3 regions of the Arthrobacter sp. TmtSoilC51 genome follow, and region 1 is predicted to be linked to each of the others. Evidence: riboswitches for the same ligand, from Rfam matches in the RefSeq annotation. Region 1 holds a riboswitch; each other region holds the start of a gene.

Region 1 (5,534 bases):
CGGCCGAGGCCGCACCGGAAGGCGAGCTTGAAGACGCCGGTAGCCGCCGCCGTCGTCGGAGCCGTGGGCGCCGTGGCCGTCGCGGAACCGAACGCGAAGAAAATGAAGCCGAAGACGGCGGCGAGTCCGAGGACGACGAAGCTCCCGCGACGGAGGCCCTCGAAGAAGGTGTTACGTCGCGGCGGCGTCGTCGTCGCCGCCGTGGTGACCAGGATCTCGAACTGACCGGCGGTTCTGACGATGACCCGCCCAACACGGTGACCCGCGTCCGCGCGCCCCGCCCGATCACTGAGACCGCCCCGTCAAATCGTGTTACCAGCGTCAAGGGTTCCACCAGGCTTGAGGCCAAGAAGCAGCGTCGTCGCGAGTCCCGGGAGACTGGACGCCGGCGGCAGGTCATTACAGAGGCTGAGTTCCTGGCACGCCGCGAGTCCGTTGACCGCCAAATGATCGTTCGCCAGCGCGACGACAGAATCCAGATCGCTGTTTTGGAAGACGGTGTGCTTGCTGAGCACTTCGTGTCCAAGACCCAGCAGGATTCACTGATCGGCAACGTCTACTTGGGCAAGGTTCAGAACGTGCTGCCGTCCATGGAAGCTGCCTTCGTGGATATCGGCCGCGGGCGCAACGCTGTGCTCTACGCCGGCGAAGTGAACTGGGACGCCGTCAACCTTGAGGGACAGCCGCGCCGGATCGAGAACGCCCTCAAGTCCGGCGATTCCGTTCTGGTGCAGGTCACCAAGGACCCCGTCGGCCACAAGGGCGCCCGCCTTACGAGCCAGATTTCGCTCCCCGGCCGCTACCTTGTGTATGTTCCGGGCGGTTCCATGACCGGCATCTCGCGCAAACTGCCCGACGTCGAACGCAACCGCCTCAAGCGCATCCTCAAGGACCGCTTGCCTGAGAACGCCGGCGTGATTGTGCGCACGGCCGCTGAAGGTGCCTCCGAGGAAGAACTGACGCACGACATCAACCGTTTGCGCGCCCAGTGGGAAGGCATTGAAGGCCAGGCGTCCTCCACCAAGGTGCTGGCCCCCGAACTGCTTTATGGAGAACCTGACCTCACCATCAAGGTGGTCCGGGATGTCTTCAACGAGGACTTCTCCAAGCTGATCGTCTCCGGCGACGACGCGTGGGACACCATTGAGGCTTACGTCACGTATGTTGCTCCCGATTTGGTGGGCCGCCTTGAGAAGTGGACCAAGGACCAGGACATTTTTGCTGCCTGGCGGATCGACGAACAGATCCACAAGGCCCTGGAGCGCAAGGTCTTCCTGCCGTCCGGCGGTTCCCTTGTCATCGACCGCACCGAGGCGATGACCGTGGTGGACGTCAACACGGGTAAGTTCACCGGCAGCGGTGGAAACCTGGAAGAAACCGTCACCAAGAACAACCTTGAAGCAGCCGAGGAAGTAGTTCGCCAGCTGCGGCTGCGCGACATCGGCGGCATCATCGTCATCGACTTCATCGACATGGTCCTCGAATCGAACCGTGACCTGGTGCTTCGCCGATTGGTTGAATGCCTGGGCCGTGACCGCACCAAGCACCAAGTTGCTGAAGTGACGTCGCTTGGCCTGGTGCAGATGACGCGCAAGCGCATGGGCACAGGCCTGCTTGAAGTGTTCGGTGAGCAGTGCGAGCACTGCGCCGGACGCGGTGTCGTCACGCATGATGAGCCCGTGGAGCACCGACGCGCCAACGTAGTTGCCGCCGAGCACCACCGTCCACACACAGAACCCCAGCAGCCTGCTGCCCGGACTGAACGCAAGCGTCGCCGTGGGAAAGGTGGGGGACCGGCAATTGCCGAGGAACCAGTCTCCGCTCACAGCACTGCTGCCACCCCAGTAATTACGGCGACTGCCAAGGAGTCCGTTGACCCCGTTCGCCAGGCGAAGGCCGAGGCGACCAGGGCAGCACTTGCCACCATCGCCGCTGCGGCGCATGCCGCCCACTTGCACGACGACGAAGTTCACCGCGCGGAGGAGCAAGCCCGCGCTGCGGGCCAGCACGGCCACACTGCCGAATCCGTGCCTGATGCTGCAACCGGCGATGCCGGGGGCCAGGCCGCAGGAGATGCCGCCAGCCATGAAGCAACGGTTCGGGAAGCACGGTCCACGCCTGTTTTGCGCTTCGGCGGCGAAGAAGTGGCGCTTCCATTTGTGGAACACCACGAGGAACCATCTGCGGGCAAGCCGGCCATGAGCCTGGACCTGCTGGCGGAAGCATTCTCGCACCTTGGTGCTGCACCGGCTGCGGAGGAAGTGGTCACGGATACGGCTTCCGAAGCTTCCCCTGCGACTGCCTCCGCGGCCAGCGCTGCGGCCACAGGCGATCAGCCCGATCGTTCTACGCGTTCGCGTGGCGGTCGAGGCCGAAGGAACCGCAGCGCGAGCAGGGCACAGGGAGCCGCAAACGAAACCAGCGTGGAACACCACGAGGTAACTGCCGCGGCCGCAGGTGGAACGGCCCATGAGGCCAAGGCGCCGGTAGCGGAAGAGCCTGCCAAAAAGAAGGCAGCTGACGAGCCCATCATCCTCGGCGTGGGAGTTCCAGCTTCCGAGTTGTAAGCACGTCAGCGCTGACCACGTAGTGAAAGAGTCCCGCAGCATCCGATTTCGTCGGATACTGCGGGACTCTTTGTCGCTGGCGGTCACATCCATTCACCGAAGCTGCCCGGTTCCCGGACGGCTGGACTTCCCGGCTACGCTAGGAAACTGACACGGGGTGCCGGGCGCTGGGCCAGGCTGAGATCCAGACCCGTTGAACCTGTCCGGTTAGCACCGGCGAAGGGATGTCCATCATGACTTCATTGCCGAGTTCCCCTGTCTACCCCCTTTACCCCGCTGGTAGCGTTGGCGGCCCCGTGCCTGGCCGGCAACATCCGCGCGTGCTTAGCATTGCCGGCTCGGATCCGTCCGGAGGCGCCGGAATCCAGGCAGACCTGAAGAGCATTGCTGCACACGGTGGTTATGGAATGGCTGCCATCACGGCGCTGACTGCGCAGAACACCCTTGGTGTCAGTGCAGTCCATGTTCCGCCCGTGGAATTCCTGCGCCAGCAACTGGACGCCATCAGCAGCGACATTGAGATTGATGCCGTCAAGATCGGGATGTTGGGTGACGCCTCTGTCATCCACGAAGTCCGCAGCTGGCTCGAAGAGGTGCGTCCCGCCGTCGTGGTCCTTGACCCGGTGATGGTGGCCACCAGTGGCGACCGTCTTCTGCGCGAGACCGCCGAAAGCGCGCTGCGCAGCCTCCTGCCCTTGGCGGATCTCGTCACCCCCAACCTTCCCGAACTGGCCATGTTGTTGGGCGAGCCTGAAGCCCTGGACTGGGCCACCGCGCTTGACCAAGGCAAGCGTCTGGCTGCCGACTGTGGAACCACCGTGTTGGTGAAGGGCGGCCATTTGGCGGGAACGGAATGTCCTGATGCCCTGGTCAATACGAGCGGCTTGCTGCGTCAGGACGTCATCGAAGTGGCTGGTCCCCGCGTGGATACCAGGAACAGCCACGGAACGGGCTGTTCACTCTCCTCGGCATTGGCCACGGTGCAGGCCCGCAGAGGTGACTGGGAAGCGTCCCTCCGGGAGGTTAAGCCGTGGCTGCTGCAGGCCCTCTCTGCGGCCGACGGGCTCGAGGTGGGCAGGGGCAGTGGGCCCATCCATCACTTCCACCATTTGGAGCCAACGCTGGATCCCGCTGGCCAGTCCGGCGATTTTGCCGCGCGGCTGTGGGCGGAAGCCACACCGGAATTGGACGGAATTTACGGCCTGGCCTTCATCCAGGGCCTGCAGTCCGGGGGGCTCCCGGAGCCCGAGTTCAACTACTACCTCGCCCAGGATGCCATCTACCTCAACGGCTATTCCCGCGTTTTGGCCCGCGCCGGTGCACTGGCCCCCACGGAGGAAGAGCAGCTTTTCTGGGCCAAGGCATCGCAGACCTGCCTTGAGGTCGAGTCCGAGCTTCATCGGAACTGGCTGAGCACGCGCCCGGCTACGACGCAGACCGGACCCGTGACCAAGTCGTACGTGGACCACCTCCTGTCCACCTCCGCTTCGGGCAGTTACGCCGTGTTGCTGGCGGCAATCCTGCCCTGCTACTGGCTGTACGCGGAGGTAGGCCGGCAACTTCACGCAGCGTACGTGGATGCAGGCGCACCCGGCGACCACCCGTACGCCGACTGGTTGAAGACGTACGCCGACGAGGAGTTTGCTGCCGCAACCCGGAAAGCGATCGACCTTACGGACGCAGCTGCCCTCAGAGCCTCTGCGCAGGAACGCGAGGCCATGGTTGAGGCCTTCGCACACTCTTGCCGCTACGAGACGGCCTTCTTTGATGCACCCCGGCTCTACGCCTGAGTCGGATTTCCGTGGTTCTTGCGTGGCCAATCCACGAAAACTCCCGCGCGTCGCCGGCCAAATCGCAGTATTTCCGCCCAAACCCTGTAGGCTGTATGGGCACGGTGCCGGGAGAGTCCGTTACAACTGGTGATGCAAGTCACCCGATAGCCTCCGGACCCGGCCTCATTTGCAGCTGAAGGTCAAACTAGCGTAATCTTGATCTTCGGTGCTTACGCCAACACTTGGGTTATGCCCCTTGGAATTGTTCATGGGATGACTCGCGGGCTTCGATCTGAAGTCCACGGCGTTGAGGCACAGCGCGAACCAAGCCTGATTCCGGTTCAAGGTTCCGCACGCAAATTTAGTAAGAAACGTCGAGAGAAGTGAGTACCCAAGTGGTGTACGCGATTGTCCGCGCAGGCGGCCGCCAAGAAAAAGTTTCCGTTGGAGACTACGTAACGCTGAACCGCGTCCCCGGTGGAGCCGGCAGCACGCTTGAGCTGCCCGCCTTGCTCCTGGTTGACGGCGACAAGGTCACGTCCGCTGCCGCGGACCTGGCCAAGGTCAAGGTCACGGCTGAGATCCTTGAGGACCTTCGTGGTCCCAAGATCGTCATCCAGAAGTTCAAGAACAAGACCGGCTACAAGAAGCGCCAGGGTCACCGTCAGGAACTGACCAAGATCAAGATCACGAGCATCAAGTAACTTTCGTTACTCTGTTCAGATTTTCAGTTTCCCCAGAAATTTAGAGGCAGGCATTTCACATGGCACACAAAAAAGGCGCGAGCTCCACTCGCAACGGTCGTGACTCCAACGCACAGCGCCTCGGCGTCAAGCGTTTCGGTGGCCAGGTAGTTTCCGCAGGCGAGATCATCGTTCGCCAGCGTGGAACCCACTTCCACCCCGGTGCAGGCGTCGGCCGCGGTGGCGACGACACCCTGTTCGCACTCGAGGCCGGTGCGGTTGAGTTTGGTACTCGCCGCGGACGTCGCGTAGTGAACATCGTTGCTGCTGCAGCTGCAGAGTAACAACAAGTTCTGAACCGGTGGAGCGGGCCAAACGGCCCGCTCCACCGTTCTTTTAACCGCATTACAATCGATTAGGGCGCCCATGGCGCTCTGGTTTATGCAACAGCGCTGGCAACAGCAAGAGGAGATTCACGTGGCGAGCTTTGTAGACCGGGTAGTCCTGCACGT
Region 2 (5,534 bases), 450 kb from region 1:
TCTGACGAACGGCCGGCGTACCTGCAATGAGTGTTTCGACGTCCGGCAGGAAGCCCAGGTCCAGCATTTCGTCGGCCTCGTCCAGGATCACCATTTTGACGTTCTTCAGGCTGAGGTGCTTCTGCTTGTAAAGGTCGATCAAACGCCCGGGGGTGCCGACCACTACCTCGACGCCCTTCTGGAGGGCGTCAATCTGCGGCTCATAGGCGCGGCCACCGTAGATGGTGGCGATGCGGGCGTTGCGCTTGCGGGATGCCGTCTGAAGATCGTTGGCCACCTGTACCGCAAGCTCGCGGGTGGGCACGATGACCAGGGCCTGCGGCGCACCGGGAACGGCCAGCTTTGCGTAGCCAGGGTCATCCCGGCCTTCCACGCGCTGCAATGCCGGGATGCCGAAACCGAGGGTCTTACCGGTACCGGTCTTGGCCTGGCCGATGATGTCGTGGCCGCTGAGGGCTACCGGCAGCGTCATGGCCTGGATGGGGAAGGGGTGCGTAATTCCGGCGTCAGCGAGGGACTCGACGATGTCGGGGCGGACGTTGTAGTCAGCGAACGATTTTTCTTCGATCTCGTGGGGCGTCTCATCGGAGATGATCGTTTCCTCGGGTTCGATGGATTCGGTTCCGGTGGCGTCCGTCAGGACTTCATGGGTGTGCAATTCACTCACAGGGAGTTTCCTTATTCATTTGGGCATTGGCGCTGCATGCTCAACGGGGTGGCGGAGCCGTACCGGAGCACGAACGGGCGCGCAAGCTAATCCAGTGGAAGCCGATCGCGGGCTATCTAAGTACTGGCACTGGTGACCAGCGGGCACATCTCAAGATCGCGTAGGGGCGGGCTTGTTGATTTCAAAAATTAACTGAATCAACGACCGGGCATCCATTACTACAGGGTCAGTCTATCCTCTGGGAGCCCTAAAGCCCGGATCGGTGCCCGTTTGCGTCCCCCGGGCCTCAGGGGAGCAGGGTAAAGCGGATCTCGCGGCTGGCAATATCTGCCTTCAGGAGCTGCACCCGGACCTTGGTGCCTGATTCCAATTCGCCGTCACATCGGGCGGTCACCGCGGGTTCCGCGATCTGGATGATGCCAAACGGCCCGTTTCCGTTTCCATTTCCCTTTCCGTTGCCATTTGCCGCTCCGTTGGACGGCTTGGAACCGGAGATGACCACCGCGTCGAACTCCTCGCCGATGTGGTTCGCCACGAGTGCTGCTTCCACGGTGTCCATAGCCAGGCGCTCAAGCCGCCCTGCCAGTTGGTCGGAGGACGCCATGATCTCAGGCAGGGATGGCAGTGCTTCCCGCGCCCACGCCGGTATTGGGTGGCCGTTGCTGAGAGCCTCGCAGATCACCAGGACAAAGCGGTCGATGAGGCGACGCAAAGGGGCAGTGGTGTGCGCATAAGGTGCGCCGATGGCTGACTGGATGACATTGGGGGGAAGTTCGCCATCGAAAGGCGTGTATCCAGCACCGCGGAAGAGCGTGCCTGCGGAGTGGAGGATGGCTAGCTGTTTGGGATCCGAAGCGTCCAGGGTCCGGAGGTACTCGCCGTAGGTAATCTCGCCGTCCCATGGTTTCCCAAGAGCCTTTGTCTGGCGTTTGAAGTGGAGCAGCGAGCGTTCATCGGGCGCGGGCATGGTGCGCAGAATGCCCACTTTTCCGTCGAGCATCAATTGGGCCGCTGCCATACCGGTCATGAGGGATATCTGCGCGTTCCAATCCTCCACAGGTAAGGAGGGTGCGGCGACAATCCTGTAGCCTCCGCCACCGGTTGCCTGCACAATCTCCTGCTCGGGCATGTTCAGGTTTGCGCCACCGCGCAGGCGTTCCAGTTCCACCCGCTTCAGGCCAACCTCCTTGAGGAGCCCAAGGACCGGTGGGGCTGTGCCGGCATCGATCTGCTCCTGGGCACCTCTGTAACTCAGCTTGGCGCGGCTACGGACAGTTCCGCGGGACACGGACATGGCGGATACTTCGGCATTGTGGTCCAGCTCGAAGTCCCACACGAAGGCGCTGCAGTCCTGATCAGCCAACAGGCTGCCGGCGTTCTCGCTGATAACTTCCGGATGCAGCGGGATCCTCCCGTCAGGAGCGTAGAACGTTTGCCCCCGGTGCCGGGTTTCTGCATCCAACGCCCCGCCTGGAGCAACAAAGGATGGCACGTCGGCGATTGCATAGAGGACTCTGTAACCGTCACCGGCACGTTCAATGAACACCGCCTGGTCCAGGTCAGTGGACGTGGCTGGATCAATGGTCACGAACGGAATGTCCCGGAGGTCACGTTCCGGCAGTGTATGGTTTTCTACCGCCTTCCGGGCTTCCGCTACGGCCTCGGCCGGGTATTCACCAGGGAGCTCCAGCTCGGTCCGGAGGGCAGCAAATGCCTCGGCGAGCTGGTCCGACGAGTCGTCGACGTTGGGCGAAATCCGATGATGTGACACGAAAATCAGGTTAGCCCGAAATCGCTGGATAGTCTTGGACCATGAGCACTTCCCCGGACGACAATGCTCGCGTCCAGCGCCTCGCCTCCGAGCTGCTGGGAGCCATGGCCTATGGCGAGCTCTCGGCGTTTGGCCGGCTGTCTTTCGACTCCCGGTACGCTCCCACCCTGCATGACAGGGCAGTGCTGGCAAAGATCGCAGTTGGCGCATACGGAAACTTTGCCTTGATCAGCACGCGGTTATCGGAGATGGGACTCGATGCCGAGGATGCCATGCTTCCGTTCCAGCGCTCCTTTGACCACTTCCACGAGCGAACAAAGCCAGCGGACTGGTTTGAATCAGTCATGAAGGCCTATGTGATCGACACAGTGTCGTCGGACTTCTACCGGATGGTGGCTTCGTTCCTTGACGCCGGGACGCAACTCTTTGTCCAGAAGGTTGCCTCCGCCGACCAAGCCACGGAAGTACTCCGCGTCCTCCTGCGCCGGGCGCTGGCTGATGACCCGCGCCTCGCGTCGCGACTCGCTTTGTGGGGCCGGCGCCTCGTCGGAGAAGCGCTGACCCAAGCCCAACGTGTCGGCCTGGAACATCCTCACTTGGGCCCAATGCTCAAGGGCGAAGGGGATTCGCGGGCGGCAGTCAAGGCGCTCACCGCCGAGCTTGCCGAACGGCACGGACGGCGGATGTCCGGGCTCGGGCTCACGGCTTAGGCATATTTCGCTTTCGCGCCGCGGCCAACCGGGTGCCGATACCTAAGCGGCGTCGAGCGCTTCCAGCAGCGTCTTGGCCGCCGCCGTCGGGTCCTGCGCCTCGGTGATGGCCCGCACGACGACGATCCGGCTCGCTCCCGCGGCAACCACCTGTTCAACGTTGGTGAGGTCGATGCCGCCGATAGCGAACCAGGGGAGGAGCACGCCACCCACAGTCTCCTCGTCTGCGCGCTTTACGGCTTCCGCGGCATATGTGACCAGATCCAGCCCGACTGCTTCGCGGCCTGGCTTCGTGGGTGTCGCCCATACTGGACCAACGCAGAAATAATCCAGCCCACTGCGGCCCGGGGAGGCCTCTATGGCCGCGTCAACCTGGTCCGGTGTGTGGGTGGACAGGCCGATGACGGTCTGGTCGTGGAGGAGGTGCCGTGCTGCGCGTAATGGGATGTCTTTTTGGCCGATATGGAACACAGGAGCCCCGGAAATACTGGCAACATCGGCACGGTCGTTGACGGCCCACAGCCTTCCGTGCCGGCGGGCAACGTTGTGCAGGACCTCCAGGACCTCCAGCTCCTCGGCGGCCTCGAGCGTCTTGTCGCGAAGCTGGATGATGTCGACGCCGCCCTCAAACGCGGCGTCGACGAAGTCTTCAAAATCGCCCTGCCGCTTGCGGGCATCGGTGCACAAATAGAGACGGGCAGTGGTGTGGACATCATGCTGGGTCATGGAAACCAGAGTAGTTCCTCTAAACTGGGCACGTACTGCGGGAGCCGTGACAGCGTCATATGACCGTCCGGCTGAGAGGGCTTCAGCGCCGACCGCTTGACCTGATCCGGCTAATACCGGCGTAGGGAAGGAAACGCATGGCAGAATCCGGCCAAAACCCTCTGCAGGCGGATGTTGCGGTCATCGGTGGCGGCATCATTGGCCTTGGCATCGCCCACGAAGCCCGCCGACACGGCCGCTCGGTGGTCCTTATTGATCCCGCACCGGCAGCGGGCGCGACGTTCGCCGCTGCCGGGATGCTCGCTCCTGTGAGTGAACTTCACTACCAGGAGGAAGACCTCCTGGAACTCATGCTGGAGTCCTCTCATTTGTGGCCGGCTTTTGTCCGGAGCCTGCCCGGCGACGAATCAGCCACCGGATACCGCACGACGTCGACAATCGCCGTTGGCGCCGATGCTGCCGACCGCCGCGCGCTGGCAGACCTCCGCACAGTCCAGCAGGCCGCAGGGCTTCAGGTAGAGCCTTTGTCCTTGCGGCAAGCGCGCGAGCGTGAGCCCCTGCTCAGCCCACAGATTTCCAGCGCCTTCGACATCCCGGCGGACCATCAAGTGGACCCACGGATGCTTGCACGATGCCTCATGGAAGGGCTGGCAGGCCACAGTCGAAGTGACGCAACGTGGGTTTCCGGAGCGGAGGACGGTTTCGCGCTGCCGTTCCCAGCGTCCCGTTTGCTGTGGGACGGGGACCGCGTCTGCGGAGTCGAGCTCGATCCGGGCGCCGGATCCGGCGACGGGCGCGTCGTTTTGGCGTCAGAGACCGTGGTCGCCTGCGGGCTGGATGCGGCAAGGCTAGGCAATCTCCCCGAGGGTCTCAGCCTGCCCGTGCGGCCGGTCTATGGCGACATCCTCAGGCTGCGCGTTCCCGAACACCTCCAGCCGCTCCTCACATCCACCATCCGGGGCATGGTGCGCGGAGTGCCGGTGTACATCGTCCCCCGGGCCGACGGAACGGTGGTGATTGGAGCTACCCAGCGCGAGGACGGACTATCCGCGTCCACCAACGCAGTGTCCGCCGGAGGCGTCTATCAACTCCTGCGTGATGCCCAAGTGTTGGTTCCTGCCGTGGCGGAGCTGGAACTGTTGGAAGCCACAGCCCGCGCACGGCCCGGCACTCCGGACAACGCACCGCTCCTTGGACGCGTCGCTGGACCCAGCGGCAACATCGAGGGTTTGGTGATCGCAACCGGCTTCTTCCGCCATGGCGTTCTATTGACGCCCATCGCCGCAAAGATCGTGGGCGGGCTGATAACCGGTTCCTCCGATCCACGCTGGTCAATCTTCCGGCCCGACCGCTTTGCGGCGAACGCAGGCCAACGGACTCCAACCCCCGCAGCTGCACAATCTCCCACCAAGGAAACAGTATGAATATCAAACTCAACGGCTCCGATCATGCCGTGGCGGACGATGCATCCGTCAGCACGCTCGTCAGCGCCATTACAGGCCGCACCCTGGACCACCGCGGACAGGCAGCCGACGGCGGCAAGCTGGGTGTCGCCGTCGCACGTAATTCGGAGGTTGTGCCGCGCAGCCAATGGGCCGCGACGGCGCTCGCCGATGGAGACGAACTCGAACTCGTAACAGCAGTCCAGGGAGGCTGAAGA
Region 3 (5,534 bases), 1.4 Mb from region 1:
GTCCTCTACCTGGCCGTGGCAAAAGGGCCCAAAGTACGCAGCGCCGTCGTCGCTGTTCCGTTGCGCAGCCATTCGGACCTCATGGTGACGGCCACCGGCCACGTTATTTCCCTGATCCCGGGCTCGCTGGTGGTGGAAGTGGACCGCTCGACGTCCACGCTGTACCTGCACGCGCTCAATATTTACGAGGATGCTGATATCGACAAGATCCGCCGGGAAGTACAAGACATCGAGGCGGCGCTGATCCGGATCATGGGAACGCGCGAAGAACTCGATGCGCTCAAAGCCGAATCGCATCCGGGCATGGAAGGGGCAGCGTCGTGAAGGAACTCGTCCTTGTGGTCACTGCAGTGATCCTGAGCTTGGCCGCGGTGGGAGCGATCGTCCGCATCGCGATCGGCCCGTCCTTGTTGGACCGCGTTTTGGCGTCGGATGTCCTGCTGGCCATCCTTGGGGCCGCACTGGCAATCGACATGGCGATGAACCGGCATCTGAACAACCTGGTGTTGCTGGTGGCTCTCGCGGTGATCGGTTTCATAGGCTCTGTGACATTTGCCCGGTTCGTAGCGGACCGGAGGGATCACAGCAATGAGTCCTGAAGCGAGCGGTGTGGATGCCGTCATTGATGCTGTGACGGCTGTGTTCCTGGTGGTGGGTGCCCTGATGTCGCTCGGGGCAGCCGTTGGCCTTCTGCGGTTCCCCGACCTCATGAGCCGCATGCACGCGGCAACCAAGCCCCAGGTGCTGGGCTTGTTCCTGCTGCTGGCCGCGATCGGCCTCCAGATGCGAACCTGGTGGGTGTGGCCTGTCCTGCTTGTGGCCTGGATCTTCCAGCTGCTTACGGTTCCTGTCTCGGCGCACATGGTGGGCCGCTCCGGTTACCGCACCAAGCACGGGCACCGTGAACTGCTCACCAAGGATGAGCTTGAAGCAGTTGTCCAAAGGGCGGCAGGCGACGATTCTACCTAGACGATGTCGTGCGTCTTGGCGAACCGGGCGATTGCACGCTGGGTGCCACGGCTCGCGAAAACCTGGATGAGCGTACTGACGAAGGCCGAAATCAGAGCGAAGGACAAGGCTGAGCGGAGGCTCGTTTCCATGTCATCGTTGCCCTTGGGCGGCTTGTTGCCGGTGGCCTTTTCCCAACCCTTGTTGACCAATTTGGTGCCGACGAATCCGGCCCCCAGGCTTACTCCGGCACCCAGCAGCTTGAAAAAGAGGTTCATGCCCCCAGCCTAGCCTCAGATCCTGGCGGCTTGGGACTAGCGGCGGGTTTCCCGTTCCTTGAGGAAAGCTGCCATGGAACCTCGTGGGGCCAGGACAGGAACAACGGCGTGGTCGGCTGACCAGACAGCATCCACGGTTCCGAGACCGGCAATTTCCTTGAGCAGGTAATACGTGGGTGGCATCAGTTGCAAGTTACCGGCGGCCTCGGCTGTCAGAATCCCGTCCACGGGCATCCAGAGTGATTGCCACGCTTCAGTGGTCTGATGCTGGGGCTGTGCGTCCGGAGCAGGCTTGGCCACATAGAAGTACGTATCGAAGCGCTTGGGCATGTCCGTGGGCGTGACCCAGTTGGCCCAAGGGCGTAAGTCCGACGGCTCAAGGCCAAGTCCGGCCTCCTCCCAAACCTCGCGCAAAGCAGCGGTGAGAACCATGCCTGACTTTGCCGGGGCCTGTTCGGGATTGACGGCGATGGAGCTCAGGTGCCAGTCTGCGGCATGCCGTTGGAGCAATTCAGCCGGATAATCCCAGCCATCCTGGTCTGCGGCATCAACGCGACCTCCCGGAAAGACCACCATTCCGGCAGCGAAATCCATGGTGGCTACCCTGTGCTGGACGAAGGCCTCAAGCCCGCCCGGGGCATCGCGGAGCAGGATAACGCTCGCAGCCAGGCGGGGTTGGGGAACTTGCTTGTCCGTAATGGGAAGGTCGGTCATGAAATGCCCCTTTGCCGCGTCGATTCTGCTCGATCATTCTCTCAGGTCTGGTTGTGGGGCCTGGCGTGCGTGCCAAGGCGGGCGAATGGGGCGCAGAACGGGCCCCGCAACGCAGGAGTCGGGGAGCCAACCGCTTTATGACCAGCCCAAGGAGCCCCCGAACACCCACAGGTGTAAACTGAACCACGCCCATAAGGGCAGATTAATAACGACAGGGGAGCGCCGCCGTCGGACCTTGCAGAGATGCAGGAGACGCGAGGGCGCTGAGAGTGCGGACAGCCGCAGACCCTCGAACCTGATCCGGTTAGTACCGGCGCAAGGGAGTCGAGCTTCTCAGAGTGTCCGGATCCGGACGGCGAAAGCCGGCCGGGAGGTTCCGGGGAGCACTTTCCCCTCCTGTAACCTCAGGAGGCAGAAAAAATGACCACGGCAAGCGTGAAGAAGACCAGTTATAGCTGGCGTGTTGTAGACATCGTGGTGGCAGCATTGATTGCCATCGCCGGCGGCGTGATCTTCTGGGCCTGGTCCCAGGGCGCCGCAATCGTATCCATCCCCATGAACGTCACGTATCCGCCGCTCACCGGTTTGATCGCCGGTGGTTGGATGATCCCGGCTGTCCTGGGCATGCTCATCATCCGCAAACCGGGCGCAGCCCTGTTCTGCGAAGCCGTCGCCGCCACCGGTGAACTCATCATGGGTTCCCAGTACGGCACCACCGTCCTCATCTCCGGTGTCCTGCAGGGGCTCGGAGCTGAACTCGTCTTCGCCGCGTTCCGGTACAAGAAGTTCAACCTGTCCACTGCACTCCTTGCAGGCGCGGGCTCCGGACTCTTCTGCGGTCTCAACGATTCCTTCCTGCCCTGGGGCTGGAACATCGCCTACGAAGCAATCGACAAGTTGGCCTACATCGCCTTCACTACGCTGTCCGGTGCGATCATCGCCGGCGCACTGTCCTGGGTTGCCACGCGCGGGCTGGCCAAGACCGGCGTCCTAAGCTCCTTCGCGTCGCGCAAGGCTGCTTCGGAGCCAGTCTTCAACTAATGCCTGCGAAAGAAAGCAGCAACCAGGTCCGCCCTGCCGCCATTACCGCCCAAGGGTGGGGATGGCGGCATGCGGGCCGTTCCGCGCCCGCCATCCAGGACCTCGATCTCCGGATCGAGCCCGGCGAGCGTGTGCTGCTGCTGGGTCCTTCAGGCGCTGGCAAGTCGACGTTGCTGCATGCCCTTGCCGGCGTGTTGGGTGACGAGGAAGACGATTCAGACGAGTCCGGCTCGCTGTTGATCGACGGCGTTGTTCCCCGTGAACAGCGTGGCCGCGCCGGTCTGATGCAGCAGGATCCGGAAACCCAAGTGGTGCTCTCCCGGGTGGGCGACGACGTCGCGTTCGGCGCCGAGAACCTGGCCGTCCCGCGCGGGGAGATATGGGCGCGCGTCCATGAAGCGCTCGACGACGTCGGGTTGCGCACCGCTGCTGGCGGCGGCCTGCCCCTGGACCATCCCACGGCAGCGCTCTCCGGGGGGCAGAAGCAGCGCCTTGCGTTGGCTGGCATCCTGGCGATGCGGCCCGGGCTGATCCTGCTGGACGAACCTACGGCCAACCTGGATCCTGCTGGAGTCCTTGAGGTTCGGGACGCCGTGCAGCGCTGCCTGGACAAGACCGGCGCCACGTTGGTTGTTGTGGAACACCGTGTGTCCGTTTGGAAGGACCTGGTGGACAGGATCGTAGTCCTCCAGCCCGGCTCGGCGGGAGGCGGCGTACTTCTGGATGGCCCACCGGATCAGGTTCTCTCCGAAGCCCGCACCATGTTGATGGCAGCGGGAGTGTGGGTGCCGGGATACGTTCCAGCCACTCGCGCCCGCAGGACCACAGCTCAGGAATTGGACGGCCATGAATCCACCGCGCAGCTCCTCCTCGTGGCACAGGACCTGGCTGTTTCCCGCGAGAAGCCCGGCCGTCGCGGCTTCAGAACCATCCGGCCCGTTCCCGTGCAGTCGGGCATCACTGCTCAAGTGAGGTCCGGCCAGGCGCTCACCATCACCGGGCCCAACGGTGCCGGCAAGTCCACCTTTGCGCTCACGTTGGCCGGCCTTTTGGCGCCCGTGGACGGCAAGGTGAGTGCCGCCGTCGAACTTTCCGAGGGAGCTGGAATCGATCCCTTCAAGTGGAAGGCGGATCAGCTGATTTCGCGCATTGGCACTGTGTTCCAGGAACCGGAGCACCAGTTCGTCACGGGCAATGTCCTGGATGAGCTGATGTTCGGGCCAAAACATCTGGGACATGGTGAAGAACGCGTGGATGAATTGCTGGAGCGTTTGCGGCTTACGCATTTGGTGGACGCGAACCCCTACACCTTGTCCGGCGGCGAGAAACGCAGGCTGTCCGTGGCCACGGTGCTTGCAGCCCACCCGAAAGTGCTGGTGCTGGACGAGCCAACGTTCGGCCAGGACGCCAATACCTGGGCCGAACTGGCATCGTTCCTGTCGGAACTCCTTGACGCCGGAACTGCCGTTGTCTCTGTGACTCACGATGAGGAATTCAGCGCGGTCCTTGGCGGTACGGAGCTGCGGCTGGATCCGGTGACGCAAGTGCTCCCGGACCCGCACGGCGAGGAAGCCCGCCAGGAAGCCGGTGCAGCATGAGGGACGCCCTGAACCTCCGCGGCAACCATGCCCTCCTCACCCGCGCCAACCCCTTGATTAAGTTCGTCTCCGTATTTCTTATTTCGCTGGTTCTGGCGTTGTCGATCGACTGGGTATCCGCTTCCACGGCACTCGTCGCCGAGCTGGCTCTGTTCCCCTTGGCTGGGCTCACGCTGCGGCTCCTGTGGCAACGGGCATGGCCTCTCATCATCGCGGCGGCGATTGGCGGTTGGAGTACCGCAATCGTGGCGGCTGACAGCGGGTCTGTACTGCTCGACGTCGGACTCTGGTCCATCAGCGAAGGTTCCCTTCAACTGGGGCTGGGATTCACGCTGCGCGGTTTGGCGATCGCGCTGCCAGCGATCCTGCTGATGACCTGCACGGATCCCACCGATTTGGCTGATGCGCTGGCACAGAAGGCAAAGCTGCCACACCGCTTTGTCCTCGGGTCGCTGGCTGCCATGCGCTTGGTGGGTTTGATGGCGGAGGAATGGCAGACAATCGGCATGGCCAGGCGGGCCCGCGGGGTGGGTTCGCAGGGCAGCCCGCTGCAACGGCTGAAGGCAACGCTTGGGCAGAGCTTCGGGCTGCTGGTTCAGGCAGTTCGGCGGGCTTCCCGGCTGGCCGTCACCATGGAAGCGCGTGGTTTCGGTGGCGGACAACGAACGTGGGCCCGGGAATCGACGTACTCGCTCCTGGACGTGTGGGTGCTCCTTGGCGGCCTCGTCATCGCTGCCGCTGCGGTACTGACCGCCATTGGCGCGGGCACGTGGAGTTTCGTCTGGCGTTAGGGTTTGAGCTGGGTCTTCTCGAGCCAGATATCGCACGATGCGGGTATGGTGTGAGGTTTCTCGCTCAATCGGCATTTTGCGCACCACTTCTAACTCACTTGTGATATTTCTTGTGTATGACGCAACCTACCGCCGAACATGTTGGCCTCCTGCTCCGCAACGCG

What was found. Region 1 has a riboswitch for thiamine pyrophosphate ahead of ACZ5G6_RS14430 (bifunctional hydroxymethylpyrimidine kinase/phosphomethylpyrimidine kinase). Riboswitches for the same ligand answer to the same signal wherever they lie in the genome.
Region 2: linked by a shared signal. The riboswitch ahead of ACZ5G6_RS16475 (FAD-dependent oxidoreductase) and the one ahead of ACZ5G6_RS14430 (bifunctional hydroxymethylpyrimidine kinase/phosphomethylpyrimidine kinase) in region 1 are both predicted to bind thiamine pyrophosphate.
Region 3: linked by a shared signal. The riboswitch ahead of ACZ5G6_RS20885 (ECF transporter S component) and the one ahead of ACZ5G6_RS14430 (bifunctional hydroxymethylpyrimidine kinase/phosphomethylpyrimidine kinase) in region 1 are both predicted to bind thiamine pyrophosphate.

The regions. Positions count from the first base shown of each region.
Region 1 is NZ_AP035877.1:3,165,898-3,171,431, reverse strand. It holds gene ACZ5G6_RS14435 (Rne/Rng family ribonuclease) at 1-2,567, shown strand, start outside; TPP riboswitch at 2,711-2,809, shown strand; gene ACZ5G6_RS14430 (bifunctional hydroxymethylpyrimidine kinase/phosphomethylpyrimidine kinase) at 2,801-4,357, shown strand; gene rplU (50S ribosomal protein L21) at 4,735-5,043, shown strand; gene rpmA (50S ribosomal protein L27) at 5,103-5,366, shown strand; gene obgE (GTPase ObgE) at 5,500-5,534, shown strand, end outside.
Region 2 is NZ_AP035877.1:3,618,197-3,623,730, reverse strand. It holds gene ACZ5G6_RS16495 (DEAD/DEAH box helicase) at 1-667, opposite strand, end outside; gene ACZ5G6_RS16490 (RNB domain-containing ribonuclease) at 954-2,438, opposite strand; gene ACZ5G6_RS16485 (ferritin-like fold-containing protein) at 2,480-3,148, shown strand; gene thiE (thiamine phosphate synthase) at 3,191-3,874, opposite strand; TPP riboswitch at 3,902-4,019, shown strand; gene ACZ5G6_RS16475 (FAD-dependent oxidoreductase) at 4,012-5,298, shown strand; gene thiS (sulfur carrier protein ThiS) at 5,295-5,531, shown strand.
Region 3 is NZ_AP035877.1:4,571,398-4,576,931, reverse strand. It holds gene ACZ5G6_RS20910 (Na+/H+ antiporter subunit E) at 1-324, shown strand, start outside; gene ACZ5G6_RS20905 (MrpF/PhaF family protein) at 321-599, shown strand; gene mnhG (monovalent cation/H(+) antiporter subunit G) at 589-969, shown strand; gene ACZ5G6_RS20895 (DUF4235 domain-containing protein) at 966-1,226, opposite strand; gene ACZ5G6_RS20890 (NUDIX hydrolase) at 1,263-1,940, opposite strand; TPP riboswitch at 2,144-2,280, shown strand; gene ACZ5G6_RS20885 (ECF transporter S component) at 2,361-2,981, shown strand; gene ACZ5G6_RS20880 (ABC transporter ATP-binding protein) at 2,981-4,579, shown strand; gene ACZ5G6_RS20875 (energy-coupling factor transporter transmembrane component T family protein) at 4,576-5,370, shown strand; gene ACZ5G6_RS20870 (UDP-N-acetylglucosamine 1-carboxyvinyltransferase) at 5,487-5,534, shown strand, end outside.